Roseibium sp. Sym1: one gene and its partner. The protein of the gene in region 2 interacts with the protein of the main gene of each other region in a pairwise test. Links are inferred from orthologs where the notes say so. Each region holds a gene or a part of one and is shown on either strand. Other genes may lie near its edges. The genes, in order: cysK and cysE.

Region 1 (15,671 bases), 2.8 Mb from region 2 along the record:
TGATTGAAGAATTGTGAATGGATCCATGATTATCGCCAAGTCCGCCGACCCCGGCGCCCGTCTCGACATGGAACTGTGCCGGGCCATGTTCGAAAAAGACCCGGACAGACTGCTCGAACTGGTGTCCGAGTGGCTGGAGGCCAACCGGCTGACGCCAACCGAGGATTTCCAGGTTCCGGACTACCTGGACACGGTTCTGGCCCGCGCCGACCGTGCTCCCTGGCCGGGCCATCGCCTGCGCGTCCTGGTCTCCTGACAGCGGATCGTCCTCTGCCCCTTCCGTGCCAGGTAGCGGCGGCATGCCTGTTCCGTCTTTGTTCTTGCATCCTGTTGGCGATATTATACTTGACACACCCAATCCTGTTTCCTATATTGGAATCAAGGAGTTGGAGAAATGTCTGTACTGTCTCGTAAATATTTTCACTGTGAAGCCGCCGCTTTCGAACATGTCGAGAGCGCTCTGTGGCCGAACGGCCCGCATTGCCCTCATTGCGGCAACGCAGGAAAGATCTACGAGCTAAAGGGTGTCCGCTCGAAGCCGTCGAAAAAGAACCCGGAAGGCGTAGAGCGTCACGGCCTGAAAAAGTGTGGTGAGTGCCGGAAGCAGTTCACGGTGCGGATTGGCACCATTTTCGAGGAAAGCCATATCCCGCTCCACAAGTGGCTCCAGGCTATCTACCTGATGTGCTCCAGTAAGAAGGGTATCAGCTCTAACCAGCTCGCCCGCGTTCTGGAAATCACGGTCAAGTCCGCTTGGTTCCTGTCGCACCGCATCCGCGAAGCAATGCGCTCCACGGACAACACTCCGTTTGGCGGTGAAGGCAAAACGGTAGAGGTTGACGAAACCTACATCGGTCGCATTTCCGGCGTTCCTAAAATGAAGGCTGGCGCTGCTCACAAGAACGTTGTCTTGACGCTGGTGGAACGCGAAGGCCGCGCCAAGAGCTTTCATATCGACAGCGCAACAGCCAATCAGGTTAGCTGGGTCGTTCACACGAACGTCAAGCACGAGTCCGATCTGATGACGGACACGGCGCGCATGTACCCGGAAATCGGCACCTACTTCGCGTCCCATGAAATGGTGAACCACACGGAGAAAGAATACGTCCGTGGCAAAGCCCACACGAACACGATTGAGGGCTTCTTCTCCATCTTCAAGCGCGGCATGAAAGGCGTCTACCAGCACTGCGCGGAACACCATCTGCACCGCTATCTGGCGGAATACGATTTCCGTTATTCCAACCGGATCAAGCTGGGCGTAGATGACAATATGCGGGCTGAAATCGCGCTGTTGAATGTGAAGGGCAAGCGCCTGAGCTATAGGCAATCTAGTTGAGGCGAAACAGCATTTCAGGCGTAAGCCGGTCCAGTTGCGTTTTTCGTTTCGGATGCGGAAAGATCGTTGATTCTATTGACTGAATCAGTGAGATAGACTATATTTGGCGTAATCCAACGCCAAGTTGGAGGGACAAGCGCACTAGCTTGGGAACGGCCCGCAAGGGCCGTTTTTATTTATGGCCTCCAGATTCTTCCGTAGCCGTGCGGGTTGCCGTGGCGATCACGATAGAATTTGTCGCGCTCCAGAACGTCTGCAACCTTCATAGCGAAGGCATCGTAATCAGGGCCATCAGCATAGATACGCTTGCAATGTGAGAATGATGTGGAAGCTAGCATATCGGCAAGCTGAAGGCCGCGTATGTCGTCGGACTTGGGTTGTATCTTTATCTCATTCGTTGACAGGCGGCTTTGTAACGCGTGCGCTTTAATGTGGTCGCTGCCATCATGATAAAACTCGCGGTACAATTCCTTGAGGTTGTTATCCAGGTTAGGGTTTGTGGCTTCGCACATGACGTCACCGTCGCCGCCGCTATTTTTGAGAAAGTAGAAATAGCGCTCAATGGCGTTGCCCACTAAAAGCCTATAAAAATTTCCGTCCCAATTCTCATGCAATTCGAGAAAACGAAGCTTATCAACGCACACCGCGATAACGGTGTACTGAGCGCGCTCATACATACGGAAACAATATTTTTCCCACTCCGCTCTAAAATCTTTGTCTTTGAGTTGATGGAAACGACCCTCAGCCTTTTTCATCCTGCGTAGGTGCAAGATTGGCATCGGCTCATCATCATTATCGCAGAAGAATTTGCGGCGTAGCTTATCAAAGGATGGTTCGAACCTAGTGTAAACATAATCAAGGTTCATGATTGCACCAACGATCCCAGCGTATCGGTTTTGCGGGTGCTCGTCTGTCTTTGAGTTTACGTTTCCCGTATCATCAATGAACATCCTATAACTAGGCATCGAAGATGACTTCCTTAAAACAACAAAAAGCTCAAATCGACAAATTCAAAGAAGCTGCCAAGGAACTCGAATGCGACGAGTCCGAGGAAGCCTTTGACGCGAACCTAAAGCGTATCGCGAAAAGTCCGCCACCTAAAGGCGAAAAGAATGATGGTAAAAATACTAGCTCTGATTGAGCAAATTGTCGGCTATTTCTGTCAGGCGCACTAGGCGATAATCATGCATAGCAAACTTTGTTCTAAATTTTTTGTCATCTGACAAACATCGATGACGAGCCTGCGGTACCGTATCGAGCACTCTAAACATTTCTGCTTTAGCAGGTGATATTATAGTCAGTGTCGCGATAACATCTTCCATCCATTGTAATGATTCTTCGGACCATTCAACTCCTTCGTCTTCTATTTTCTTGCCATCATTACGATGCCTAACACCATCATGTCGAAGCTGTACAAGCTTCAAAATAGCAGCTTCTCTTTCCGAATCTTGCTCTTTAGGTACTAAAGCCAGTGTTTCGCTATGCATTTTCGGCGGAATTGTAAGCATCTTTGTGAAAAAGATAATGATAGCGACAATAGCCGTTATTCCGAGGGTAAGCAGCACTTGGACAATGCGGCTGTATTCAACACCTGTTTGCGCCCACCAGGTTAGGGCCGCAGCTATCAGCAATGGCATCAATATCTTCACAACAATATTGATCCAGTTGTCCCAACTGACAGCCTTAAGGCTTTCGCTGAAAGCGCGGGTTGCAACTTCAGTCCAGTAATCGCGATATCCCATTCCGAAATCATATCAGGAACCCCACTGCGCGCAATGGGTTTGTGAAGTATAATATCGCCATCCTGTTTTGATATATGCTTGCCTGAAGCACATCTTCAGGTAGAGGGCGGGGCATGGTCAGCCGGGTCACGACGGTTGCATTTCAGGGCATCGAGGCGGTGCCGGTGGATGTTCAGGTTCATGTCGGACCGGGCGCGGTCGCCTTCAACGTGGTCGGCCTGCCGGACAAGGCCGTCGGCGAAAGCAGGGAGCGGGTGCGCGCGGCCCTGTCGGCCTCCGGACTGGCCCTGCCGGCCAAACGCGTCACCGTCAATCTGGCCCCCGCGGACCTGCCCAAGGAAGGCTCCCACTACGACCTGCCGATCGCACTCGGGGTCATGGCCGCCATCGGCGCGATTCCGGGCGAATTTCTCGAGGGGTACGCGGTGCTGGGCGAACTCGGCCTCGACGGCACGCTCGCGCCGGTTGCCGGGGTGCTGCCCGCCGCCATGGGCGCGACCGGGATAGGCAAGGGCCTGATCTGCCCCGAGGCCAGCGGCAGCGAGGCTGCCTGGGCCGACGCGGACATGGATATCCTGGCGCCGCGCTCGCTGATCCAGCTTGCCAACCACTTCAAGGGCACGCAAGTGCTGTCACGGCCGGTCGCCCGGCTGCAGGGCAATCCGGGGCCCTTGCCCGATCTTGCCGAGGTCAAGGGGCAGGAAACCGCGCGGCGCGCGCTGGAGATCGCTGCCGCAGGCGGCCACAACCTGTTGATGACAGGCCCTCCGGGATCCGGAAAATCCATGCTGGCCAGCCGCCTGCCGTCGATCCTGCCCGCCTTGAGCCCGCGCGAGCTCCTGGAAGTCTCCATGATCGCTTCACTGGCCGGCGAACTGGCCGAGGGCAAGCTCACCGACCGGCGGCCGTTCCGGGCGCCGCATCATTCCGCCTCCATGGCCGCGCTTGTCGGCGGCGGTCTGAAGGCCCGGCCGGGCGAGGTGTCCCTCGCCCATAACGGCGTGCTGTTCCTGGACGAGTTGCCGGAATTCACCCCGCAGGTGCTCGACAGTCTGCGCCAGCCCCTGGAAACGGGCGAGGCCGTGATCGCGCGGGCCAATCACCGGGTCAGCTACCCGGCCCGGATCCAGCTGGTCGCCGCCATGAACCCCTGCCGCTGCGGCCATGCCGGCGAGCCGGGCCATCAGTGCCGGCGGGGCGATCGCTGCATCACCGACTATCAGGCACGGATCTCCGGGCCGCTGCTCGACCGGATCGACGTGCGCATCGAGGTGCCCGCGGTCACGGCCGCCGACCTGATCGGCCCGGCGGCCAGCGAAAGCTCGGAAGCCGTCGCTGCCCGGGTCGCCGAGGCGCGGTCGATCCAGCAACAGCGTTTCCTGGAGCTTGGCCTTGCGTGCCGCACCAATGCCCAGGCCCCGGCGTCCGTGGTCGAGACCATGGCCAAGCCGGACGACAAGGGACTTGCCTTCCTGCGCGACGTCGCCGAACGGCTGGCGCTCAGCGCCCGCGGTTATCACCGTGTCCTCAAGCTTGCCCGCACGCTGGCCGATCTCGACGGCATGGATCAGGTCGGCCGGATCCATCTTGCCGAAGCCATGAGCTACCGGGGCCAGGACATGTCGCGGCGGGCGGCCTGAGTTTCATCGAGAGCCCGACATCATGCCAAGGTCACCGGACGGAGATGACCTGATGAAACACCTCGATCAACTTCGGGATGGTGGTGCTGTTGAGCCGCGCCACGTTGACCCGGCCGCCCCTGACAACGTGAATGCCGTGATCGCGGGTCAATGCCGTCTCCTGGTCGCTGTTGAGCGGCAGAAGCGAGAACATGCCGGATTGCCGGCCGAGATAAGCAAGGGTGTCCCGCTGATAACGTTCTTGTTCCAGCAGGACAATTTCCTGCCGAATACCGGCCACCCGCTTTCGCATGACCTCAAGCTCCTGCAGCCAGAGAGACTTGAGATCGGGATCCGACAATATCCGGCTGACCACTGCTGGGCCGTGATCCGGTGCATGTGAACTGCCGGAGCGAATGATGGCCGAGACGGCACGCTGGAGGCGTTCCCTGGTTTCGGGTTTGCATTTCAGGAAAAGCGCGCCCGCCCGATCGCGGTAGATGCCAAAGGATTTCGACAGGGTCACGCAGACAACGCATTCCTCGAAGCGCCCGACGATCTGCCTGACCTGTTCACAATCGGCCTCAAAACCCTTGCCGAAACCGAGATAGGCAAGATCAATCCAGGGCACCACGCCAAGACGCTCGAGCTGGTCCAGCAACTGGCCAAATTGTTCTTTTGTCAGGTCGGCGCCGGTCGGGTTGTGACAAACACCCTGAAACAGGAAGAGATCCCCGGGCCGTGCCGCCTCAAGTCCCGTCAGCATCTCCTCAAATCTCATTTGGCAGCGCAACTGGTCATAGTAAGGGACCGAACGCCATGGCGCGCCTGCGGCCGTAACAATCGGCATGTAGTTGCCATAGGTCGGGCTCTGCAGCCAGATGGTCGGTTTGCGCGACAGCTGCGCGACGAAATCCGCCATCACACGAAGCGCAACGGCACCGCCGGCGGTCTGTGCGCTGACAAAGTCGTGCCCGGTGAAAAGATCCGCTCCCAGGATTTCCTGCCCGAGACTGCCGTAATAGTCCGCGTCTCCCGTCAGGGCCATATACGCCTTGGTTTTCTGCAAGGCGACAAGATCGCTTTCTGCGCGTTTCACGGCAGTCAGAATCGGCGTCTGACCCTGCTCGTTTTCGTAGACCCCAACCGTCAGGTTCAATTTGTCGGTCCGCGGATCCTGAGCAAACAGGTCTGCCCCGATCATGATCGGGTCAACAGGATAGTCGCCAACGTCTCCAAACATGCCTGTCCTCCCGGGCCCGGCTCACCGTGAATGGCACTCTCTTACGCCGGTCTTCCTTTCATCTCGATAGACCGGTTCCACGCCCGCGTCATGGCCAGATTGACCCAATCGGCATTTCGGCTTGCAGCAGGGCGTTACCACCGAATGGGCTGTGCCTCCAGTCAACGTGACACACTGCCTCTTACCCCTGGCGGCCAGCCTTGTTCCTACCGCGAAGTTATTGGCGCTGAACGGCTGGCCCTAAGCGCCCGCGGTCATCACCGTCACCTCAAGCCTACCCAAACGCTGGCCTATCTCGACTACGTGGACTAGGTTGGTCGGATCCACTTGGCAAAGGCGATGAGCTTTCGGGGATAGGACATATCGCGGCGCGCCGCGTAGAAGATGTTATAAGGAGCTGCCCTTCTTCGTAGTAAGATAGTGAAATGCATCTAACATAGCAAAAGATATACATCGGCAATCACAAATGAAAAAAGTTTTTCTCTGTATTATTTCATGGCTAGGTCAGAACTGGGAACCAATTACGGCAATAACAGCATTATTTGTCGGATTTTTTTCCTCTTTTCTCGCTTACTACACATATCTTCTTCAAGAAGAGAGTGCTTTCCTTAGCCGTACTCCACTTCTTAGCTTTTCTATGGATGCTGACGCAAACAGTATAAGCCTTACAAACACCGGACTAGGATCCGCAAATATTTATAGCTTCCACATTTGGCATAAAGATAATTATTGGAGCTTCAAATCAGGTGAGGGTATTCAAAAATCCGACACAATAATCCAACAATCATTGTCCGATGCTATTAAATCTATTGATAACAAAACTTATGAAAAACTAATAGGTAAAGTCATAAAACTTGGCCCTGTTGTTGGGTTCTTAGAACCCGACGGACATCAACTTATTTTTGAAATACCTAAGGAATATCTTAATACTGACGAATTGGATCTAATTTTTAGGTTGCAAACTTCATTACATATGGTCGCATGTTACTCAGATTTGTACGGGGAAATTTCTGGTAGTGCGTCAAATATTAGCTCAGAGCACGCAGCATCTGCAAAATGCGAAATTCCCCCAAAAATTATTAAACGTCGATAGCGAGAAAAGACAGCCCGATGCCGGAAGGCAATTTCCTAATCTTGAAGCACTTTCATCACTTGAAATAGGTTTGGTAGCCCTCAGAACCGCGTCACCACCGTTGCTCCGACACCCTCGAACCGGTCCATCTGCGTCAACGCGGCGATCGACTCCTCCAGACTGATTTCCTTGCCGACCAGCCGGTCGGGCGCCAGCTTGCCGGACCTCACCATGTCGAGCATGGCTCCATAGCGGTGGGCCTGCATGCCGTGGCTGCCGAGGATTTCCAGTTCCCAGCCGATCACCCTGGCCATCGGCACCTTTGGCGTGGCGTGATCGGCCAGCATCAGGCCGATCTGCACGTGCCGGCCGCGGCGGCGCAGGTTCTGGATCGAGTTGAAGCAGGTGACGGGGTGGCCCAGCGCGTCGATCGAAAGATGCGCGCCGCCGCCGGTGATCTCGACAACCGCTTCGGCAACATCCGCCTCCGTAGCCGCGTTGACCGTCGCCACGGCGCCAAGATCCCGTGCCAGCGCCAGTTTGTCATCCGTTATGTCGATGGCGACCACCTGGGCGCCGACCGCGTTTGCGATCATGATTGCCGACAGGCCGACGCCGCCGCAGCCGTGAACCGCGACCCATTCGCCGGCAGAGACCCTGCCCTGGTCGACCACGCCGCGGAACGAGGTGGCGAAGCGGCACCCGAGGCTGGCGGCGGTTGCGAAACCCATGGTCTCGGGCAGGGCGACCAGATTGAGATCGGCCTGGTGAATGCCGACAAATTCGGCGAAGGAGCCCCAATGCGTAAAGCCCGGCTGGAACTGGTTTTCGCAGACCTGCTGGTGGCCGGCATGACATTCCGGGCAGGCGCCGCAGCCGCCGACAAAGGGCACGGTGACCCGGTCGCCTTTCTTCCAGCGGCGAACATCCCTGCCGGTTGCAAGCACGGTGCCGGCGAGCTCGTGACCGGGCACATGCGGCAGGGTGATATCCGGATCGTGCCCCATCCAGCCGTGCCAGTCGCTGCGGCAGACCCCGGTCGCCTCGACCTTCAGCACGACGCCATGAGGTTCCGGATCCGGATCCGGCAGCGTCACCAGTTTCGGGGCTTGCGCGAAGGTTTCATAGAGCACGGCTTTCATGAGCGGGTCCCGTCGGTTGCTGATGCGAAATGAACGGCTGCAATCCTAGTCGGTCCGGCTGGAAGAGCTTTGCCAAAATCGCTTCTTTCAAACCATATTCGGGACTAGTCTGCTACAAGGATCTCATTTTTTAGCAGAGTCTTTCCCGTGCCCAAGATCGATAGAATAGACGCCGAAATCCTGATCCGGCTGCAGAGCGACGGCAGGCTCTCCAACGCGAAACTGGCGGAACAGGTGTCCTTAAGCGAAACGCCCTGCTGGCGGCGGCTGAAACGGCTGGAGGAAGCCGGCGTCATCGAGGGCTACCAGGCGGTCGTCAACCGGCGCGCGCTCGGTCTGGGCGTGATGGCCTTCGTCCAGCTGACCTGCTCCGAACACGACGAGGCCTCGACCGCCGCGTTTCAAAAGGCGGTCGAGGCCAGTCCGCAAGTCCTGTCCTGCCACAACACCACCGGCGACGCGGATTTCCTGCTTCAGGTGGTCGCGCAGGATCTCGACGACTACAGCCGCTTTGTGGAAAAGGTCATTCGCAAGCTGCCGGGCGTGACAAGCATCAAGTCAAATCTGTCCTTGCGCGAACTGAAGTCCTCGAACCGGCTTCCCATTCGCGAAGCGATCAGTCACCTTTGAAACAAGGGTACGGGCCCGTGCCCTGACGTGTTTCCGCACAGGACCGATTTTCATGAGCAAGTTCTGGAGCCCCGTCGTCAGCCGGCTGGTACCCTATGTGCCCGGCGAGCAGCCGTCGGACAGCAGTGTCATCAAGCTCAACACCAACGAGAACCCCTACGGCCCGTCGCCGATAGCGCTCGGGGCGATCCGTGCCGCCACGCAGGACAGCCTGCGGCTCTATCCGGATCCGGGTGCAGCCCGGCTGAGGACCGCTGTCGCCGGGACGTTCGGCCTGAGCCCCGAAAACGTCTTTGCCGGCAACGGCTCCGACGAAATCCTGGCGCACGCGTTTCACGGATTTTTCAGCGGCCGGGACCCGATCGTTTTTCCCGACATCACCTACAGTTTTTACAGGACCTATTGCGAGCTTTACGGGATCGCCCATCGCACGGTCCCGCTCGATGACGGCTTCCAGGTCGATGTCGCGTCCCTGAAAGACCCCTGCGGCGGCATTGTTGTCGCCAACCCGAATGCTCCGACCGGCATCGCGCTGGGTCTGGGCGCCATCGAAACGATCCTGGATCAGAACCGGGACGTGGTTGTGATTGTCGACGAAGCCTATGTCGATTTCGGCGCCGACAGCGCCGCCAGCCTTGTGCCGAACCATGACAACCTGCTGGTGGTGCAGACCTTTTCAAAGTCGCGCAGCCTGGCGGGCCTGCGGGTCGGCTTCGCCCTTGGCCAGCCGCATCTGATAGAGGCGCTGCAGAGGATCCGGGACAGCTTCAACTCCTATCCGCTCGACCGCCTGGCGCTGGCCGGAGCGGAAGCCGCCTGGACCCACACGGACTGGTTTGAGGAAACCCGGCACATGGTGATCGCTTCCCGCGAGCGCCTTGCGGCCGACCTGACGGATCTGGGGTTCGACGTATTGCCCTCCGCCGCGAATTTCCTGTTCGTCTCGCACGGCACAGTGGCGGCGGCGGAGCTGGCGGCGAAGCTCAGATCCGACGGCATTCTCGTCCGGCATTTTCCGGTCGGGCGCATCAACAACCATCTGCGCATTTCGGTCGGCACAGACGAGGAATGCGACGCCCTCGTGCGCGCGATCCGCTCCATCATCGGGACCGGGTATCGACCCTGAGGCGCTCCGCAACCTGCCGTGACCGGATCACCTTGACGCAATCGCAACCGGGACGACGCCGATTAAGCGACTTGTTAGGATCTGCCTGCGAGACTTGTCCGGGCGAGCATGAGCGCGGACCGCACGACCAAACCCGGCTCCCCGGGGAAAGTGTCCGGATCGGACGGAGCATATGGCAGACGGAGCGAAACAGCGGAAGTCACCGGTCAGCGGAACCGACTGGACCTTGATCACGGTCGCGGCCGCCGCGGGCATCGTGCTCACGCTGACAGCCATTCTTGCGCATCTTCTGTGACGGTCCCACCGCGATTTCGCGGCCGGATGCCCCTCCTTCGCTTCCTTGTATTGGCCCGACCCGCTTCCCATGTCAGGAGGCGTCAATGCAATCGAGGAGAACCGACATGCTCGTCACCACGACCAACACCATTCAGGGCCGGGACCTGGACTACAAGGGCCTGGTGACGGGCGAGGCGATCCTCGGGGCGAACCTGTTCAAGGATCTCTTTGCCGGCATTCGCGACATTGTGGGCGGCCGCTCCGGGGCCTATGAAGAAGAACTCGCCAAGGCACGCGAGATCGCCGTCGCGGAAATGTGCCAGCAGGCGCAGTCCCTTGGCGGCAATGCCGTTATCGGGGTCGATCTCGACTACGAGACCGTCGGCCAGAACGGCTCCATGCTGATGGTCAGCGCCACGGGCACGGCGGTAACCGTCCGCTAGGTGACGGGCCATGCCCCCGACATACCGGATCGTCCCGGGCTTTCCCCAAACCGAACGGCCCGTTGCCGTGCGTCTGTTCTGGCAGGCCTTTGCCGGCAAGCTGGGCAGGGTAATGGCGCCGGAGGACAAGGCGCTCGCCTTCCTTGAACGGGTGATCAATCCGGATTTTGCCGTCAGCGCGCTGTCCCCCGAAGGCGGGCTGCTCGGACTTGCCGGTTTCAAGACCGATCAGGGCGCCCTTATCGGCGGCGGTCTTGGTGACATGACGGCGGTCTACGGCCTGTTTGGCGGCACCTGGCGCGGGCTCCTGCTGGATACGCTGGAGCGGGAAACCGAAGACGGCTGCCTGCTGATGGACGGCATCTTCGTTGCCGAGGACGCCCGCGGCCGCGGCATTGGCGGCGCGCTGCTCGAGGCCGTTTTCACCGAAGCCCGCAGCCGCAACCTCTCCAGGGTCCGCCTCGACGTGATCAACACCAATCCCCGCGCGAAGGCTCTTTACGAGCGCAAGGGCTTCAAAGCCGTCAGCGAAGAAAAGACGGGGATCCTGGAACTCCTGTTCGGCTTTTCCTCCTCAACGCGCATGGCGCGGACGGTCTAGGGCATGCCTTGTCAATCCTTGTCCCGATGTCACCCCGGACAAGCGCAGCGCAGATCCGGGGCCTACTCGCAGGTCCGCTTGCTGAAGCCATAGCTGCTTTCACGCATGGGGCCTTCGCCAAAACAGGTCTCTGGAAATGAGCAGGTCCCGGGTCTCGCGTTGCTCGCCCGGGGTGACACCGGGCATTGTCGTGGCGCTTTGCATCCTGATGATCAGTTCGTCGCTACAACACGTCACATGCCGCCTTTTCCACCCTCTGGTTTGATGCTCTATTGCCGGAAGTCACCAAACGGGAGCATAGGAATGTCCTCACACGGCTATGAAGGCGGACGGTTGAACCTGCCCTTTGTCGGCATCTGCACGTTCGGCAAGTCGCCCTATCAGCCGGACTGGGACGCGATCGACGCGGATGTCGCGGTGCTGGGCGCACCGTTCGATTTCGGCACCCAGTGGCGCTCGGGTGCACGCATGGGTCCGCGTGCCATCCGGGAGGCCTCGACGCTGTTCTCCTTCGGCCATGCCGGGGCCTATGACTTCGAGGACGACATCACCTACCTGCCGGCGGAAACCACCCGGATGGTCGATCTGGGCGACGCGGATATCGTCCACACCGACACGATCGAAAGCCACCGGCGCATCGAGTTCGGCGTGCGCAAGATCCTCGCCGCCGGGGCCCTGCCGGTGGTGCTCGGCGGCGACCATTCGGTCAACATTCCCTGCATCAACGCCTTTGACGGTGAAGACCCGATCCACGTGGTGCAGATCGACGCCCATCTCGATTTTGTCGACGAACGCCACGGCGTGCGCTACGGCCACGGCAATCCGATGCGCCGGGCAGCGGAAAAACCCTATGTGACCGGCCTTTCCCAGATCGGCATCCGCAATGTGTCGTCGACGGCGCGGGACGGCTATGAGGCCGCGCGGCGCATGGGCTCCGACATCCAGTCGGTGCGCCACGTGCGCAAGCTCGGCACCGCAGGCATGCTGGCGCGCATTCCGGAGGGAAAGCGCTATTACCTCACCATCGACATCGACGCGTTCGATCCGTCGATCGCGCCGGGAACCGGCACGCCCAGCCATGGCGGCTTTCTCTATTACGAGGTGCTGGAACTGATCGACGGCCTTGCCAAACGCGGCGACATTGTCGGCATCGACCTGGTGGAAGTGGCGCCGGATTACGATCCGACGGGCACCACCAGCATCCTGGCGGCACAGATCCTGATGAACACGATCGGCCGTGTGCTGCATCACCGGTAACGGCAAAGGCATTCTTGCCAAGCCTGGGCCACGTCAAGGAGCGTCCTGCGTCCAGAGCTCGGCCAGGGCAACCATGGCCAGCAGCTTGAGCGTGTTGCCGTAATAATCTTCATCTTCTATCGGACGGGACACCAGTGCGGACCAGAGCGCGTCGGACCAGTCCCGGTCGGCGCCCGGATCACCGGTGCCGCCGAGCGCGGCGGCGGCGAAGACGGCAAGGAAGGCTGCTGAGCCGGTCTCGCGGTCGTCGGGAATACTGCCGTCCAGCCGGTAGGTCGTGGCAATCCGCGATGGATCCCGCCCGGAGGCGTCCTGGATCCACCGGTTGATTGTCCGCAGATGCGCTTCCGCCCGGCCATCACCGGTTTCAAGCAGGTCGAGCGCAAGACGCCAGGGATAGCGCAGGGCATTCCACGAAAACCAGCCGTCGCTCTCGCCTTCCAGAAAATTCGCCCCGGCAGGTTGGGGCTTGTCAGGGAGGCCAATCAGAAAATCGGGTACCAGGCCTGTTTCGGAGGCATGATCGTTGGAAAGTCCGCCCCAGACCGAGTAACCCCGGTCCCGGATTTGCCGCCACCTGTGGCCATCCTCTTGGCTGTTCGCGGCGAAAGCGGCGAAACTGCCAGGCATGAAATCCGACGACCGGGAGGCGGTTGCATAATCGTCATCCGTGGCCCAGTCGCCGAGACGCATCATACCGTCCGGCGTGACCTCATGCTCAAGGATGGCCGCTTGCGCCTGCAGGAAGGCATCGCGATAACCGCCCCAGCGCCGGTCGGCAAGCAGGAGAGCCAGAGCGATATCAAGGTCGCCATCGGTGGCCGACATATTGCCGCCATCCGCCCCGTCGCGGCAATCCCGCGTCTGGTTCCAGGCCATCAGCCCAGGATCGGACGCCGCAGGATGCGCCCTGTAGAACGCCAACATGCCGTCAAACAGGCGTCGGACGCCCGGTTCGCGGCCGGCCATGTGGACAAGCGCAAGCATGCCATAGCCATGCGCCTCCGATACCGTAAGCGTGTTCGACGCGCTGCCGCCCCAGGCCGGCCTGCCGTCGCCGGAAATGTCGACAAAGGCACCGCCGCAGCCTTCCCGAAAGTAGACCCTCTTCCAGTCCGACCAGAACCTGTCGAGCGCCTCGAGACGCTCGGATTTGGAAACAGAGGGGAAAACGGGCTCCGAGCCGACTTTTGTGCCTGTTAGGGCAAGCAACAAGGCAAAGACGATCATCCGAACCATGAAGCCCCCTTTTGGGTGCGTGTTCGCGCAGAATATGCAGCCGACGCAAGTCATACGGCTTGCAACCGGCTGCTTGCGTCGTCGTCAGGCGACCCCGGTCCTCCGGCTTTGTCGAAGTCCGGGGTCAGTCCGTCTCGGACAGGTCCCGAGCGTCATCCGGACCCGATGGTCCGCCGCCATCACGAGCGGCGTCGGCTCAGAGGCCTTCGAACAATGCCGTCGACAGGTAGCGCTCGGCGAAGGAGGGGATGATCACGACGATGTTCTTGCCCGCCATCTCGTCGCGCTGGCCGACCTGGATGGCCGCCGTCAGCGCCGCGCCGGAAGAAATGCCCACCGGCAGGCCCTCTGTCTTCGCGACTTCGCGTGCCATCGCAAAGGCGTCCTCGTTGGCCACCGTCTGGACTTCGTCATAGACGGAGGTGTCGAGAATGGCCGGAACGAAACCGGCGCCGATGCCCTGGATCTTGTGCGGGCCGGGCTCGCCGCCGGAGAGGATCGGACTGTCCGCCGGCTCGACCGCGACCACGTGCAGTTCGGGCTTGCGCGCTTTCAGCACCTGGGAAACACCGGTGATCGTGCCGCCAGTACCGATGCCGGAGACAAACACATCGACATTGCCGTCGGTGTCGTTCCAGATTTCCTCTGCCGTGGTGTTGCGGTGGATTTCCGGATTGGCCGGGTTCTCGAACTGCTGCGGCATCACCGCGCCGTCGATTTCGGCAATCAGTTCCTCGGCGCGCGCGATGGCGCCCTTCATGCCTTTCGGACCCTCGGTCAGCTCCAGCTCCGCGCCCAGGATCTTGAACATCTTGCGGCGCTCGACGGACATGGTTTCCGGCATCACCAGGATCAGGCGGTAGCCCTTGGCAGCCGCCACAAAGGCAAGCGCAATGCCGGTATTGCCCGACGTCGGCTCCACCAGGGTGGTCTTGCCCGGCTCGATCTGGCCCGCCGCTTCCATGGCCTCGATCATGGATACGCCGATGCGGTCCTTGACGCTGGAGATCGGGTTGAAGAATTCCAGCTTGGCGAGCAGGTTGCCCTTGACGCCATGGGCCTTTGCCAGGCGGTCCAGCCGGACTATCGGGGTATCACCGATGGTGTCGGTGATGGAGGCGTAGATCTTCCCGCGGCCGCTGGTCTTCTTGCTCATGACTGGTCTCCCTGATTGGCCGGGGTTGTGCTCCGGCCTCATTCCTTGCTTGAAACGGTAACATAATACGGGGTCCCGCAAGTTATAAGAGGCGTTGGATGCCTTTGCGTTCAACCCGGTAAAACCTTTTTCCAGAATTGGACTAGCTGTTGGAAAGAAGAAGCTCCGGCAGCTTCGTCATATCGTCGAACAGGATACCGCCGGCCGCCGTCATCGCGTCCCGGTCGCAGGCCGGATCCTCGGCAAAGGCGTAGACGCGCATGCCGGCCGACCGGGCCGCCATCACGCCCGGGACGCTGTCCTCGACGACAACACATGTTTCCGGAGCATGGCCCATCTTGCGCGCCGCCAGCAGGAACACGTCCGGCGCCGGTTTGCCGCGTTCGCAATCCTGGGCGGAGAACAGTTTTCCCTCGAGCCTCGGCAGAAGGCCGGAACTGCCGAGCGTGGCGCGCATCTTCTGGTATCTGCCCGAGGAGCCGACGCAATAGGGCAGGCCCATATCCTCCAGCCGGTCGAGAACGCCCTCGATGCCGCGGATTGCCGGCACCCCTGCCTCGAAGCTTTCCAGATCGCGCCTGCGGACCTGGTCCGGCCAGTCTTCCGGCAGCTTTTGCCCGACCAGCGCCTCGACCAGCCGCTGCACATCCTCCAGCGTGCGGCCCATGAACTGTTTCTGGCAGTCCGAACCGGTCATCGGATGGCCGAGCGCCGTGACTATCTCCGCCATGTTACGGTTGGTGAAGCGCTCCGTGTCGACGAGCACGCCGTCACAGTCGAAAATGACGA
Region 2 (15,750 bases):
ATATTGCCGGCGCGTGTTTCGCCCCCCGAACTTGGGGAAAACGCGCTCCAATCGCCTCAAGTGGCCCGCACAAGGACCAGGCGTTGATTTTTATGGCCACCGTGTCTAGACCTGAGCGCCGTAACGGCTACACTCTTACACATCGTTAACCCCAGCTGCTTAATGTGATTAAGAGACGTCTTCACAATCGCATCTCAGCCGGGGGAAGCGCATTTTGCGCACGGTTTTGGATAGAACAGGCATGAGCGCCGGAGTGGCAACAGCACCAGAAGGAAGCAAATCGCTTCAAGTCACTGATCGCCGGCGACATCAACGGGTTCAGGTTAATATTCTGGGCCGGTTCATGCTTGAGGACCGTCGCGAATATCCCTGCCAGGTTATCGACATGTCGCCGGGCGGCATGGCCATGATTACACCCGTGTCCGGAAAGGTCGGCGAGCGCGTGGTCGCCTATCTCGATCACCTGAGCCGCGTCGAAGGACGCATCTCACGCCAGATCGATGGCGGCTTCGCTGTTGAACTGCGCAACACGGCGCGAAAACGCGACAAGATTGCCAATGTACTGACATGGCTGGCGAACCGGGATGAGCTCAATCTTCCCGAAGACCGCCGTCACGACCGCTTCGTGCCGAAGAACCCGATGACCAAGATGATCCTGCCGGACGGTTCCGAACATGTCTGCCGGATTATCGATGTCTCCCTGTCCGGCGCGGCTCTGGCCACCGATATCGTTCCCGGAATGGGCGATCCGATCACGCTCGGCAAGATGACCGCCCGCGTGATCCGCCCCATCGAGGGCGGCATCGCCGTGGAATTTGCCGCGGTCCAAAGCAGGGAATTGCTGGAACTCCACATTTCCGCTCCGGAAGACGACTGAACCACGCGCGCCTCGCCGACAACGACATGCAACCGTCCTGCTCCATGAGCATCAGGACGGTTTTTTCTTGCAAAATTCAGGCTATCACTGCGCCCTGACCTCAGTTTTTCAACTTTTTTTCAGTCCTCAGCCAGCCTGAAAGAGACGCCACGACGCTTCTGCGCACCTGCCATGGCCTGCCTGGCAGGCACGCATGATGACCGGCGCCTCCCGGCAACCCGACCGTTTTTCAATAACTTGCAGAGGATCGATTCAATTTTAGGAAAATTTTCGGCAAATTCTATTCAAATAAAACTCAAACATAAATCAAATTATCCTAAAATAAAAATCAAATAAACATACAGTTTTACTTTGAAGATTTTCTCGAAGTAAAAGGCATTGAGTCATCGTTACGTCAGCCTTGGGGAGGGCGTGACGATGAAATTACTTAAGTCTACTTTACTGGCATCAATCCTGGCTTTGAGCTCCGTCGTTTGCGGCACATCTGTGCAGGCGGATCCCGGCCGTTTCATGATCATGCGCACCGACGTGAAGGCGCCGGTGGGATATGTCCAGTTTTGCCGCGACAACAACTGGGCCTGTCCCAGGGAACGCTATGATCCGGTTGTCGTCCGCCTGGACGAAGAACGATGGAACGAACTGATCGCCATCAACAAGGACGTGAACCGCAGGATACGTCCGATGACAGATGCCGACCTGTTCGGCCAGGAGGAATTCTGGACCTATCCGGTCGACGGTTACGGTGACTGCGAGGAATACGTTCTGGAGAAGCAGCGCGTCCTGATCGAGGCCGGCTGGCCCAAAAGTGCGCTGCTGATCACGGTTGCCAAGGACCTTCAGAACTCGGGCCATGCCGTACTGACGGTGCGCACCGATCATGGCGACATGATCCTCGACAACCAGATCGAGGCCGTGCTGCCCTGGTATTCGACGCCTTACCGCTACATCAAGCGCCAGTCCGCGCGTTCGCCCGTGCAATGGACGGGCATTTCGGACACCCGTGTGACGACGGTCAGCAGCGTGTCCAACTAAGGTTTGGGAATTGGCCGGGACCTCCGGCCTCTAGGACGATCCGGTCGCGTCCCCACCCTCCCCATCCCTACCACGACCGGATCCAGGGAACCGGCCCGCCCCCCGCAGGCCGGTTCCCGTTTTTTCGGGACCGACACCGTGAAACCGGGCGGCCGCCGATCATGTTCCGGACTTGTAAAAAAGGGCGATTGTGCGCGCTTCGTGTCACGCCTTTTGCAGCGGCCTTCAAAACATCCCTGTTCCAGCAGGGATCTCCACCTGGAATGACAGATTTTCGGACACGCGCGCGACCGTTTCGTTCGCCTGCACCCGAGGTTTTGCCGCCGGCTTACGTCTTCACGAGGCAGCAGCCGCAACCGAAAAGGGAATTGTTTACAGCACCACCCAGAATTGACTATCCGAGCTTTTCCGGCTACTTTATTAACGTATTCTTACCTTTCAATTTGGACAGGTATCATGCAAAATAATATTTATGTTGAATTAATTGAACGGGCACGATCAGACCCCCAGTTCTTTCACCGGCTGGTATTTGACACTGACGCAGCGTTATCGGAATTTCAGGGCCTCAAGAAGCGGGAAGAAAAACGGTTTCGCGCACTGTCGCCGGAAGATGTACTGGGTGTCCTGACCGGGCGTTCTTTGGGCGACATATCGGGATCCATCGAAGCCTGCACGAAAAACACCTGTCTCGGCAGCACCTGCGGCACGACCTGTACGTCGGAGAGCTGCGACAGCACCTGCGACGGAAGCTGCCACGGCACCTGCTCGGGCGACACCTGCAAAATAACGTGTGACACTTCCTGTTATGGCGGCAACGCAACCTGTTCCGGAGAAAGCTGCAGCTCGACATGCGCAAGGGAATCCTGCAACGAAACCTGCAGCGGCGAAAGCTGCAACTACACTTGTGGGACCGACACCTGCGGAAACACTTGCTCCGGCGAATCCTGTGACATGACAAGGCCATTCATCGTCGATGTCGGCGAACCCGCCTTCGAGTCGATCAAACACATGTTGAAGGGATCGGGCCTTGCGCCCTACGTGAGTTTTCTGCCCAGGACGCGCGACATCGACCCGCCGGAACTCATTCCGGCACCCGCGCCGAAATTTCCCGATTGATCCGTGTCTCGGGAAGAGCACCGTCGCTGTGCCGGACGAGGAAGGTATAAAGCCGCTGCCGAACCGGCCTGCAAGAACCTTCCGTTCGACCGAATGGCCACATCCGGAGACACACCCGATGGCACCGTGGACCGGTTACCCTCTCGTACCGCCGCACAATTCCTGCAATGACCGAGCTGACGCCGCCGTTTGAGTCCGAACCTGCGCCCGGCCTGGAGAAGGCTTCCGATCCGGACGGATTCTTTCGCGCGGATGATGAGGACGCCTACACCGCCCTTGCCGAGGAAGCCGGTCTGACATGGTCTCGTCGGGGTATTTGGGCGAGTTGCGGCAGGGCTGTGGGGTCGCAGGGATGGAAACTGCATGTTTCCGTCACCCCCCAGGACGGACCGAAGCTGTTCAGGCTGCTGTTTCCGCTCCTTGCGCGCGGCAACACCGCCTTCAAGTTCATCGCGACCCCCTCCCTTCTGCGGACCTTGAACGAGGCGGGATTCGGCGAAACGCAGGTCGGCAAGGCGGTTACAATTTATCCGGAGAACGACGACCGTGCGGCGGCGCTTGCGGCGGAACTCGTGCCGCTGACAGCAGGCCTTCGCGGACCTGAAGTGATAACGGACCTTGCACTGGGCGGTACGGTCCATTCCCGCTTCGGCAGCTACAATCCGATCATGACACGCAACCGGCTCGGCCAGATCGTGGAACAGATCCGGTTTCCTGACGGATCGCTCCGAACGGATCAGTATGAGGCACCCTATCGCGTTCCAGAAGGCCTTGAGCACCCGTTCTCCGGCCTGGTGCCGGACACAGGAACCGATGAACTTTCCCTTTCCGGAGGCTCGGAATTACTCGGTCCCGGCTACCTGTTGCTCAATGTGCTTCGTGTCAACGCCAAGGGCTCCATCTTCCTGGCGCTCGACCTGCGCAGGCAGGAGGCGGTTCGATACTGCATCGTCAAGGAAGGCCGGAAACATACGTCCTCCGACCCGAACGGGCGCGACATGCGTGACCGGCTGAAACACCAATGGAAGGTCCAGAACGCGGTGCGCGACCTCAAGTCTGTGCCCACGGTTGACGACTATTTCGAAACAGACAAGGGCCACGGCTATCTGCCGATGGATTTCGTGGAGGGTTACGATTTTGAGACCACTTTCGGCACCTATCCCTGCAATGTCTGGAGCGATGAGGAAAAACGCGACCGCCTGCTTTTTTTCGCGCGCTTGTGCGAAGCGGTTGCCGACCTGCATGCCCAGGGTATCGTGCATCGCGACCTGACCCCTCGCAACGTGCGCATCACTTCCTCCGGGACGATTGCGCTTCTCGATTTCGAGTTGTCCTGGAGCCCTGGCGACGAGGGGGTGCCGTTCACCCAGGGCACGCCTGGGTTTGTCTCGCCGCAGCAGCTCAGGAACGAGCGACCCGATCCGGCGGACGATGTCTATTCGATCGGCAGTCTGCTGATCTGGTCCCTCGGCAACGTGGATCCCCAGTATCTGGTTGCGGACGATGCCGCGGACCTGGAGCGGAGGCTGCGGAAGCTTGTGCCGGCGCGACCGGAGCTCTGCAGGCTGATTGCGGATTGCTGGGCCGAGCGACCCGGCGATCGTCCGGCGCTTTCAGACCTGAAGGCTTTCCTCGAATCAGAGGCACAGTCCCTTTCCGCTCCAGGGAAAGCCGTCCGTTCCGAGGTCGCGAGGGCGCCACGGCGGGACTTCCTGACGCAGGCCTTTCACGGTCTGTTCGAAGCGGTTCCCCGGTCAGACGAAACAGGACTGTGGTTGTCGCATCTCGACGAAAAACCGAGGCGGGACGGCCGTGCCCAACACCAGAATGGCGGCCAACTTGGCAATTTGCGCAGCCTTTACCGCGGCGTGGCCGGCCCGGTCTATGTCTGCGCGAAATTCGCCGACCCGTCCTGGCTGACCCCTTCCCGGCGCGACATGCTGGTGCGGGCGATCGACTGGCTGTTGGCGCACTACAGGACCCGCGACGACCAGCTTCCCGGACTTTACTTCGGTGAAGCGGGCGTGGCACTCGCGATCTCCCATGCAGTCAATTCAGGCTTGGTCTCGGGGGGGGCCTGGTTCAGCGGATATCTGGAGGAAGCCTTGAGCGGGCCTTTGGATTGGCCCGACCTCACTCATGGCGCCGCGGGCCAAGGGTTGGCGGCGCTTGCCTGCGAGGCGGTTGCTGGTCCGGTCATTGATTTCCGTCCTTCTTTGCGCAGGGCCGCGCAATACCTCCTGGACGCGCAGCGGGAGGACGGAGGGTGGGATATGCCCGATGGCGTACCCGGCATGACGGGCAAGCAATACACCGGCTTTGCGCATGGTGTCGCCGGTATCCTGGCGTTTCTGGTACGCTACGACCACCGCTGTCCGGATGCAGCGGTCAACGCTGCCTGGAGACGCGGTTTTGCCTGGCTCGATCGGTTGGCCGCCCACAATGGTGACAACGGGCTTGTCTGGCCGATTGCTTCGGACGAGGAGACACGCTGGTTCCGCTGGTGTCACGGCTCACCCGGCATCGCCATGGCCTATCTCGACGCCTATGAGGCGACAAGAGAGAACCACTTCAAGGAGAAGGCAATCGCCGCTCTTTCGCATTTCGGCGAATATGTCCGTCTGACCAACTACAGCACTTGCTGTGGACTGACCGGGCTGGGCGAGATTCACCTCAGCGCCTGGCAGATCCTGGAACGGGAGGAGGATCTGCGCAAGGCGCTTCGGATCGGGGAAACCCTGGCCGCGCTCTCCCGGCTGCGGGGCGAAGACAGCCGTGTGTGGCAGGTCGACGACGCCCCTCACGCGACGGCCGACCTCATGTGCGGCAGCGGCGGTGTCTGCCATTTCCTCGCCCGCCTTGCGGCAGTTCCGGAAGCTCGCCCGGGATTTCCAGGCTTGAGCTGACGCCGGCGGAAAGCTCTCATGAGCAACAAATGCACGGCCGCGCTCCGAAAATCCTCTCACCCCGCGCACTGGAGCATCGGGCGTAAGGTCCGCACACGGAAGACAACACCAGGAATTCGGCCCTCCCCACCCTTCGATCCCCTGGCAAAGGGTACAAGCCGTTCCGGCGGTATCAGAGTTCTTTCAGTCCGGCCTTGAAACGGCGCCAGTTGCGCACGTAGCCCTCGGCGGAACCGGCGATGCTCGCGGCAATCTCGTCCGGCAGCGTCTTGACGACCTTGCCGGGCACGCCCACCACCAGAGAATTGTCCGGGATGACCTTGCCCTCGGGAATGAGCGCATTTGCACCGATGATGCAATTCGAACCGATCACGGCGCCGTTGAGCACGGTCGCTCCCATGCCGACAAGCGCATTGTCCTTGATGGTGCAACCGTGAAGGATGGCCTTGTGGCCGATGGTGCAATCAGTACCGATCGTCAGCGGAAAGCCCATGTCGGTGTGAAAGACGCAGCCGTCCTGCACATTGGACCGGGCACCGACCGTTATGGGCTCGTTGTCGCCGCGCAGAACCGAATTGAACCAGATGCTGGCAGCATCGTGAAGAACCACGTGCCCGATCAGGGTCGCGTTTGGCGCCACCCAGTAGTCCCCTGTTTCCGGGAAAACGGGAACACGTCCGTCGAGAGCGTAAACCGGCATGTGACCTCAGGAAAAACCGATCATGATCAGGGCGACGTTGATGACCATCACACCGGAGCACATGCTCCACATACCGGCGATGGTCGAGGAGGCAACGAGCCAGCCCAGAGGCCGCTTCTCGATCCGGCGGCCGCGAATGGCGTTGCGCATGATGATGAAGGGGCCGGCAAACACGCACAGGAAGAGACCCGCCAGGAAGGGCAGAAGTCCCTCTCCGTCAAATGCGAACCGGGGCGGCTGTTGGGTGATCAGCTGATAAAGACTGCCAAGGACACCGGCGGCCACAAAGCCCGCACAGGCGATATATCCAACGATAAGAAAATCGAACAGCACAGCCGTTAACCCCTTGTTAACTCTTTCCCGCGGAAAGTGATTAAGAATTCCTAAAGGGTCAAGAGCAAAGACTGTGCCGGATCGGCAAATGGGCCAAATCCTCGACAACAGGCCGATAAACGCGGCCATGCAGGTTTCCCCTGCCGGGACAGATGTTCCGTTTCAGGACACTATGTGCCAGATCAGTGCGCTTGCCCGAAGGCAGGTCGTGCCATGATCCCGCTGTCCCTGCCGGAACCCAGCAACTCCAAGCCGCGTCATTTCACCTGGTTGTGGCTGGCCATCTGCATTCTCTCCGCTGTCCTGTTTGCTGAAAAAGCACTCAGCCTGTCGGCGGCGTGGCGGGAGACGTCGGCGGCACGCGCCCGCGAACCGGTCGCCGTTTCGGTTGGCCCCGTCCGGATCCGCCTGCCGGAGAACCTGATCGCATCGCAACAGCAGCGCCGCCTGTCCCGATCCGGAAATGCCCGCTTCGGCAGCCTGCGGCTGGCATTGCACTGGCCGGATCTCTCCGCCATGGAGGAATACGCGTCAGTCCCGGAAGGCAGTGCCATCCTGGTGGATCTTGAAAGCAACCCCGGACGGGAAAGCCTCCGGGCGCGGCTGGAACCGTTTTACCGCCGCCTTGCAAGGGGCGGCGAGCAGCCCGGTCCCGATGGCCTGAAGATCCTGACCCTGTCGGCACGCGCGGCGCCGGCCACCGACCTGATCGCGCATGATCCCTCGATCCAGGGCGGTTTCATCACCCGCTGCCGCAAGGAAACACCTGCCGGCACGGCAGTCTGCCATCGCGCCATCGGCATTACCCCCGGACTGGAACTGCGCTACCGCTTTGACCAGACCCTGCTGCCGGACTGGCGGCGGCTGGACGCGGCCCTCTACGCCAGGGCCCGGACTTTCCTGGTCAACCAGTAGGCGCACGGCCCGCGGCAAGCCTCTTGGACCCAAAAATGAAACGGCCTTTCGATCTGATCGAAAGGCCGTGCTTCAATCTCGGGGCGTGTGGAAATCAGACCTCTTCCAGATCGATTTCCAGAATGGCCATCTGGAAGTTCCAGCTGAGATCCTCGTCCTCGTCGTCACGGAAGATCACGCCGATAAATTCCTCGCCGATATAGACTTCCGCGCTGTCGTCCTTGCGCGGCCGCGCGCGGACCTGAAGGCTCGGCAATTCGAATTTCGAACGCATATAGGCTTCGATCTTGCGGATTTCATCGGGCTTCACGGCGATCTCCTGTTATTGCCTTGGCTTTTTGACTGGCCGGGACCCTACAGGACCACGCGCAATTGCCAAAGCCTTTCCCGCATCTATCCCCGTCTTCCTGTGCGCCTGCAACATGGCTCACTCGGCCGGGTCTTCCTCGCCCAGAAGCTGATTCATGCTGCGTGCGGGTTCCGGACATCCGGCTTCGCCGACGATCTTGGCCGGAACGCCGGCAACCGTCGTATTGGCCGGGACATCCTTGAGCACCACGGAGCCCGAGGCGATCCGCGAGCAATGGCCGATCTCCAGATTGCCGAGCACCTTCGCTCCGGCTCCCAGCAGCACGCCATGGCGGATTTTCGGATGACGATCCCCGCCGACCTTGCCGGTGCCGCCAAGGGTGACGCCCTGGAGGATGGAGACTTCGTCCTCGATCACCGCGGTACCGCCAACGACGATCCCCGTGCCATGGTCGATGAAGATACCCCGGCCGACCGGAACGGCCGGATGGATGTCGATCTGGAAAACTTCCGAGGCCCTGCTCTGCAGATAAAGCGCGAAGTCCTTGCGGCCCTTGCGCCAGAGCCAGTTGGCGAGCCGATGGGTTTGAAGACCGTGAAAGCCCTTGAAATAGAGCACCGGCTCCAGGTACCGGAAACAGGCGGGATCGCGGTCGAAAACGGCAACGATATCGACCCGGAAGATCTTGGCAAGCTCCGGCTCGTCCGCCAGCGCTTCGAGATAGGTCTGCCTGATCAGCGATGCGGAAACAATGTCCCGGCCGAGACGATCACCCAGGCGGTGCAGCACCGCTTCTTCCAGGCTGTCATGGTTCAGCACGGTTTCATAGACAAACGAAGACAGGGCTGGCTCCTGCGCCACCATCGCCTGCGCCTCATCCCGCAATTGCTGCCAGACCGGATCATGGGTCGAAACCTGTTTCAAGTCGGACTTGCTGATCGGTGCCGACATGGCCTGTCTCCTTTTCAAGCCGTCACGTTCGTGTCCCTAACATAGGACTGTCGTCTGATATTCCAAAATGAAACTTGCTGATATCAGATATGACCTCCTGTTATGAAGTAGCAAAGTGCTGGATTTCCGGCCGATTGCATATTTGAAAACCAGGTTTTGAGGAATGAGCATGACTTCGCAAGCCACCGGGTCCACCGGTCATGAAAACCCGCGTCTGACGGTCAACGGCGCGGTTGCCGAACTGTGGCTCAACGCCCCGGCAAGGAAGAATGCCCTCCCCCTGTCCGCCTGGCAGGCAATACCCGCTCTGCTGGACGGACTCGGTAAGAACGCTTCGGTCCGCGTCTGCGTCGTGCGCGGGGTCGGCGGCAAGAGCTTCTGCGCCGGGGCGGACATCTCCGAGTTTGCCGAGATCCGATCCACACCGGCAGCCGCCAAGCACTATGACGATATCAACGTGGCTGCCTTCAAGGCCCTGAAAGCCGTGGCCGTTCCGGTCATCGCGGCCATCGAGGGCCCTTGCCTTGGCGGTGGTTTGGGGTTGGCCCTGGCCTGTGACATGCGCATTGCCGCGCGTTCGGCGTTTTTTGCCATTCCCGCGGCCCGGCTGGGCCTGGCCTATCCGCCGGAAGCCCTCGGGGATCTGCTGGAAGCCGTCTCCCCGTCCGACGCCAAGAGGCTTCTCTTCACGGCGGAGCGCCTCGCCGCGGACGAGGCCTTGCGCACCGGCCTTATCAACGAAGTTGTCGACGACACGCAACTGGACCAGCGGATCGACGCCTTGTGCTCCATCCTGTCCAACAACGCTCCCTTGTCGCTGAAAGCCGCAAAGCGGGCCATCAACCACCTGTCCAGGCCAAATGTCGCCGGTGAAATGGCAGACCTGTTGGAGGATGCGGAACTCTGCATTGACAGTGCGGACTACCGCGAGGGGTGCAAGGCCTTCCTTGAAAAACGGTCGCCGCGGTTCACGGGCGGTTGACCCCCGCCCCTTCTGAATCAAGACGTTCGAAACCGAAGACAACCCGCTGGCGGGACTCGCGTTTTTCCCTCACGCGGGCTCGGCGCCGGCATTCAATCCGATCAGGAACTCTTCGACCGCGCCCGCGAAAACATCGTTCTTGTCGCCGGCGACCATGTGGCCGGCATCGCGGATATCCGTGAACCTGGCATGGGGCACCTGCTCCTGGAACTCGCGCACGTGGTCCATGGACACAAGCTCGGAATTCTGTCCCCGGATCAGCAGGACGGCGCAGGACAGGTTGCCGGCAGCGCTCAGCACCTCGTCCTGGGCATGGTCGGCCTGGTCCGGATCCTCATGCCGCTTGGTCTTCAGGAACGCCGGATCCCAGTGCCAGCGGTAGCGGCCGTCCTCGTGCAGCCTCAGGTTCTTCGAAAGACCTGACAGATCCTTCGGCCTCGCGCGGTTCGGCAGGTAGCGGGCGATGGCATCCGCCGCCTCTTCCACCGTGGCGAAACCCTGCTCGACCCGGTCGCTCATGAATCCGATGATCTTGCTGACGCCGCCCATGTCGATCCTGGGCGTGATGTCGACGAGAACAAGGGCCGCCAGGCCTCCGGGATTCTCCTGCCCCTCCGCCAGCATGCCGGCGAAACCGCCGAGGGAAGCTCCGACGACAACCGGTTTTTGACGATGGAGCGCGCCGACCTGACGGGTCACACCGACAAGATCCCGCGCGAAATCCTCAAAGGCATAGTTGCCGGAGGGTACCCAGTCGCTTTCGCCGTGCCCGCGCTGGTCCAGCGAGTAAACAGGATGGCCCAGATCGGCGATGCGCTTGGAGGCGGCATCCCAGGAATGGCGCGTCTGCCCTCCGCCATGCAGCATGATCACCGGCTGTTCGCCCGACCCGTACCGGTCCGCAACCAGCCTGTTCTTCTCGACACCCTGGAATTCAACACGCTTCGGACCCATGAGACCAACCACATCCTTTCTTGCCGCGGATGCCATTCCAGGGCATCCGCCAGACCTTTAAGCTTCGACGTTGTTCAGGAAGGCAAGCACGCCCTGCTTGTGGACCTTGTCGCCGACGGCCACCATGTGGTCCCGCCCCGGGATCTCCAGCACGTCCGCATGCGGGATCAGGGCCGCCAGTTTCTGGGGCGAACCGGCAACATCGTCCTTGGTTCCAACCGCGACCAGCACCGGACGCTCGATACGGGCAACGTCCTCTTCACTGATCTTCTGGCGAGAAGAGCGCATGCAGGCCGCCAGAGCCCGGCGGTCCGACCCGGTCTGCTCGGCGAAGGCGCGGAAGGCCTTGCCGGTCCGGTCGGTGATGTCCTTCAGCCGCTCGGCTTCCAGTGCCGATGCAATCGGTTCCGGATCGCCTATCCCCGAGATCATGCCGTAGCCGAGACCTGAAAAGACTGCCCGGCGCACCCGTGCCGGATGGTTGAGGGTCAGGAATGCCGAAATCCGGGCGCCCATGGAATAGCCCATGACATCCGCACGCTCGATCTGGAGATGATCCAGGAGCCGCCTGGCGTCTTCCGCCATGACGGGCGCCCCGTAAGCAGCCGGGTCATAGAATTTCTGGCTGTCGCCGTGACCACGATTGTCGATGGCAATCACGCGCCGTCCGTCGCGGACAAGGAGATCCACCCAGCCGGGATATTGCCAGTTGACCTGCTTGTTGGACGCAAATCCGTGAATCAGCAGGATCGGATCCCCTTCTCCCTCATCCAGATATGCGATCCTGACACCATCGAATTCGAACTGCGGCATGAATTTGCTAACCCTTACGTAAACGGAAAACGCAATTGTGGGACACAGTAAGGGGTTTGGGTCTGTAAGGTAAAGCCCATTTCACGGCGGCCCGGTACGGGTCTGCGGCGGTGGATCGCAACACAAAGCCCCTACACACGCCTTTAACAAATGGATATGGTCCGGGAAATTTGCTATCGGGAACCGACCCTTTCAAGAAGAGGAATTTGACAATGGCGGATCACGTCGTCCCGCATTTTCAGAATTCGAGCGGACACGATTCCGTTGCGATCGGTGCACGGGAATTCATGTGTATCGGAGCCAATCCTCCGTTTGATCATCCGCATGTTTTCCTGGACATGGGCAGCGAAAACGAAGTGGTCTGTCCTTATTGCTCCACGTTGTACAAGTTTGACGCGACCCTGAAGGAAACTGAGTCCTCGCCTTCGGACTGCACCTGGGCGCCGGCCGCCGCCTGAAAAGAAACGGTGTCATGAGCGCGAATGGCGAGGCCGACCTCCCGATCATCATTGCCGGCGCGGGAATTGGCGGCCTGACGGCGGCCTTGTTCTTGCGTGACAGAGGCCACCAGGTCGTCTTGCTGGACAAGGCGAACGTGCTCAGTGAAGTCGGCGCCGGACTTCAGCTCTCGCCCAATGCCTGCGCTGTGCTTGACCGCCTCGGGCTCTTGCAGGAACTCGAGCCTCACGCGAATGCACCGGACAATTTGCGCATCTGGTCCGGCACATCCGGCCGCCAGCTGGCAACCGTGCGCATGGGGTCTTTTCTCAAGATGCGTCACGGCTACCCGTTCTGGCAGATCCACAGGGCGGATCTGCAGCGGGTGTTGCTCGACAAGGCCCGGGCAACACCGGGAATTTCCATCAAGCTGGCTTGTGAGGTCATGGATCTCACGTCCACGCCCTACGGGAACCTGACCTGTATCTATCAGGATGCCGACATGACGGGAAATCTCGCCTGCAAGGCGCTGATTGGCGCCGACGGGGTCTGGTCAAGGGTCAGGCGCCTGGTGCCGGGCCATGAAAACGCGCGCTTCAGCGGTCAGGTCGCCTACCGGACGACGGTGCCCATTGACGCCGTGCCCCGTCGATGGACCACCGACCCCGGACTGTGGCTGCACCGCGATTCCCATCTCGTGCATTACCCCGTCAAGGGAGGACGGCACCTCAATATCGTCGCCCTGGCCGAAGAGAACTGGCAGGACGAGAGGTGGTCGACCAGGGCCGACAGGGAAGCGCTGCTGCACCTGTTCAGAAACTGGCCCGCGGAAATACGCAACCTGCTCGGATCTTCGGACGAATGGCTGAAATGGGCGCTCTGCAGCGTCAAGGCGTCCGGCCCCTGGTCACACGGCCATGTTGCCCTCCTCGGCGACGCGGCCCATGCCATGCTGCCCTACATGGCACAAGGCGCCGCAATGGCCATAGAGGACGCTGCCATCCTCGCCAGGCATTTGCCGGTGGATGTTGAGAACGTGCCGGCCGCCTTGCGCGCTTTCGAGTTCCATCGCAAGGCCAGGGTAACCCACGTCCAGAAGGTTTCTTTCGACAACGCCCGCACCTACCACTATTCGGGCGCGCTTGCCCTGGCGCGCGATACCGTCCTGCGGCTGTCAAAACCCACCAGCCTCGCGACACGCTTCGACGACATTTATGGCTGGACACCGGAACAATAACCCCGCTTTTGCTTGAGCCGCGCCGTAAGCTGCGATAAAGCCAATCCCCATCCAGGTGCCAGGGAGTTTGAAGATGACCGGTCAGAAGACAGTCAACGTTGTGACCGCAGCGTTTCTGGTGATCGGCGACGAGATCCTCTCCGGCCGTACCAAGGACAAGAATGTCGGGTTTGTCGCCGACTATCTGACCTCTCTCGGAATCGACCTGAAAGAGGTCCGCATTGTTCCCGACGAAACCCCTGAAATCGTCGAGGCGGTCAACGCACTCCGGTCTAAATACGATTACGTCTTCACGTCGGGTGGCATCGGACCGACCCATGACGACATCACCGCGGAAAGCATCGCCGCGGCCTTCGGCGTACCGCTGAACCTGGATCCCAGGGCCGTGGCCCTTCTCGAAACGCACTATGCCCCCGGTCAGTTCACCCCCGCACGCCAGCGCATGGCACGCATCCCGGAAGGCGCCGACCTGATTGAGAACAAGGTCTCCAAGGCGCCGGGTTTCAGGATCGGCAACGTGCATGTGATGGCCGGCGTTCCGTCCATCATGCAGGCGATGATGGACGCAATTGCGCCGACCCTTTCGACGGGTACGAAAATGCTGTCCGAAACCGTCGCCGCCGACATGCCCGAAAGCCGGATCGCCGAGCGGCTGTCCGCGATTCAGGATGCCCATCCGGAAACGCTGATCGGTTCCTATCCGAGAGCCACCGACGGCAGATTCACAACCCAGATCGTTGTTCGTTCACGGGACGAGGCCGTCCTGCAGGCCGCCGTCAGGGACGTCGCCGCAGCCGTTGCCGAGCTCTCGGGATAATTTGAAGGACCAGACATGGAAAACCCCGCCCAAAACAAAGCCTTCCCGGTCTCCTGGGACATGTTCCACAGGGATTCGCGCGCCCTTGCCTGGCGCCTGTCCAGCGAAGGTGAATGGAAAGCGATCGTCTGCATCACCCGCGGCGGACTTGTGCCGGCCGGCATCGTCGCCCGCGAACTGGGCATTCGCACCATCGAAACGGTCTGCATTGCGTCCTATCACGACTATGACAGCCAGGGATCGCTCAAGGTCATCAAGCCGATCGACCCCAAGGTCGTTGATCTCGAAGGGGGAGAAGGCAGCGGCGTTCTGGTGATCGACGACCTGGTCGACACCGGCAAGACCCTGAAGGTTGTGCGCGAAATGCTGCCCAAGGCACATTACGCCACCGTCTATGCCAAGCCGGTCGGCGTGCCGATGGTCGACACGTTCATCACGGAAGTTTCCCAGGACACCTGGATCTATTTTCCGTGGGACATGGGATGGCAATTCCAGCCGCCGCTCTCGAAGGAAACCGCCGGCTGATCTGCCGCCCCGGCACGAGGCACCGCAACCGGCCGCGAACCGAGAAGGCGGCCATTGCCGGCATATTCCCGACATCAGTTACACCGGCCGATCGAGCATCCTGTTCGATCGGCCGTTTTTGTCTGCATGAACCATCCAAGAGGGATGTCAAGACGTCGCGAATCCGGTTCAATGCCGCAAAAGCGAAGCCCCTTCGTGGTTGCGATCCGTTGTTCACAGACATGCATCGTGCAATCACGAAGACCTCAACGGGATACGGAATGCTCAACCGACGCCTGTTCCTAGCCTCTGCAGCGGCTGCTCTCGCCGCTGGCTGCCAGTCAGGCCATCACAAGGGACCGCTGCCGCCGCGACCTTCGCCCGCCAACGCGCCGGCGACGACCGGCAGCAGCATTGCGCCGGAATACCAGCAATTGTACCGGGCCATGCCGGAGGAACGCTTTCCGATCCCCGCGGTCGATCTGAGCAAGATCGATCCCGTCTACTACCGTCAGCTGGTCGACTACTCGGCGCCGGAACCGGTGGGCACCATCGTCGTCGACACCCCCAACCGTTTCCTCTACCTGACCATGGAGGGCGGCAAGGCGATGCGGTACGGCGTCGGGATTGGCCGGGCGGGCTTTTCCTGGGGTGGACGGGCCAGGATCCAGCACAAGAAAGCCTGGCCCACCTGGACCCCGCCGGCGGAAATGATCGCCCGCGAACCGAAGCTCGAAAAATACCGTGATGGCATGCCGCCCGGCCCGCAGAACCCGCTCGGCGCACGTGCGCTCTATATTTTCGAAGGCAACCGGGACACGCTTTACCGCCTGCACGGCACGACGGAGCCCTGGTCCATCGGACG

What was found.
Region 1: the proteins of cysE (region 2) and cysK interact in binary tests that used the Escherichia coli proteins (3 or more experiments, as listed by UniProt). The link is inferred for Roseibium sp. Sym1 from one-to-one orthologs.

What each region holds. Positions count from the first base shown.
Region 1 is NZ_CP114786.1:1,594,753-1,610,423, forward strand. Bases 12,903-15,657 are described here. They hold cysK (cysteine synthase A), read right to left. Parts: upstream 14,883-15,657; coding sequence 13,923-14,882; downstream 12,903-13,922. Other genes in these bases: O6760_RS07260 (glycosyl hydrolase family 8), read right to left, coding at 12,903-13,726; O6760_RS07270 (HAD family hydrolase), read right to left, coding at 15,025-15,657. Outside these bases: O6760_RS07185 (hypothetical protein), read left to right, coding at 26-256; O6760_RS07190 (IS1595 family transposase), read left to right, coding at 395-1,336; O6760_RS07195 (DUF3800 domain-containing protein), read right to left, coding at 1,513-2,301; O6760_RS07200 (hypothetical protein), read left to right, coding at 2,307-2,477; O6760_RS07205 (hypothetical protein), read right to left, coding at 2,464-3,078; O6760_RS07210 (YifB family Mg chelatase-like AAA ATPase), read left to right, coding at 3,192-4,718; O6760_RS07215 (aromatic amino acid transaminase), read right to left, coding at 4,750-5,940; O6760_RS07220 (hypothetical protein), read left to right, coding at 6,407-7,033; O6760_RS07225 (zinc-dependent alcohol dehydrogenase family protein), read right to left, coding at 7,114-8,154; O6760_RS07230 (Lrp/AsnC family transcriptional regulator), read left to right, coding at 8,302-8,784; hisC (histidinol-phosphate transaminase), read left to right, coding at 8,837-9,910; O6760_RS07240 (hypothetical protein), read left to right, coding at 10,083-10,205; O6760_RS07245 (heavy metal-binding domain-containing protein), read left to right, coding at 10,312-10,629; O6760_RS07250 (GNAT family N-acetyltransferase), read left to right, coding at 10,640-11,230; speB (agmatinase), read left to right, coding at 11,534-12,487; more of O6760_RS07260, read right to left, coding at 12,521-12,902; more of O6760_RS07270, read right to left, coding at 15,658-15,671.
Region 2 is NZ_CP114786.1:4,416,961-4,432,710, reverse strand. What follows is about bases 7,224-10,057. They hold cysE (serine O-acetyltransferase), read right to left. Parts: upstream 9,141-10,057; coding sequence 8,307-9,140; downstream 7,224-8,306. Other genes in these bases: O6760_RS20135 (enoyl-CoA hydratase-related protein), read left to right, coding at 9,310-10,057; O6760_RS20145 (DUF3126 family protein), read right to left, coding at 7,974-8,189; O6760_RS20150 (hypothetical protein), read left to right, coding at 7,224-7,879. Outside these bases: O6760_RS20180 (PilZ domain-containing protein), read left to right, coding at 242-877; O6760_RS20175 (transglutaminase-like cysteine peptidase), read left to right, coding at 1,388-1,909; O6760_RS20170 (hypothetical protein), read left to right, coding at 2,861-3,025; O6760_RS20165 (class III lanthionine synthetase LanKC N-terminal domain-containing protein), read left to right, coding at 3,193-5,931; O6760_RS20160 (gamma carbonic anhydrase family protein), read right to left, coding at 6,104-6,631; O6760_RS20155 (DUF6949 family protein), read right to left, coding at 6,638-7,093; more of O6760_RS20150, read left to right, coding at 7,178-7,223; more of O6760_RS20135, read left to right, coding at 10,058-10,122; O6760_RS20130 (alpha/beta fold hydrolase), read right to left, coding at 10,192-11,112; O6760_RS20125 (alpha/beta fold hydrolase), read right to left, coding at 11,134-11,889; O6760_RS20120 (zinc-finger domain-containing protein), read left to right, coding at 12,102-12,347; O6760_RS20115 (FAD-dependent monooxygenase), read left to right, coding at 12,362-13,564; O6760_RS20110 (competence/damage-inducible protein A), read left to right, coding at 13,638-14,381; gpt (xanthine phosphoribosyltransferase), read left to right, coding at 14,397-14,906; O6760_RS20100 (L,D-transpeptidase), read left to right, coding at 15,167-15,750.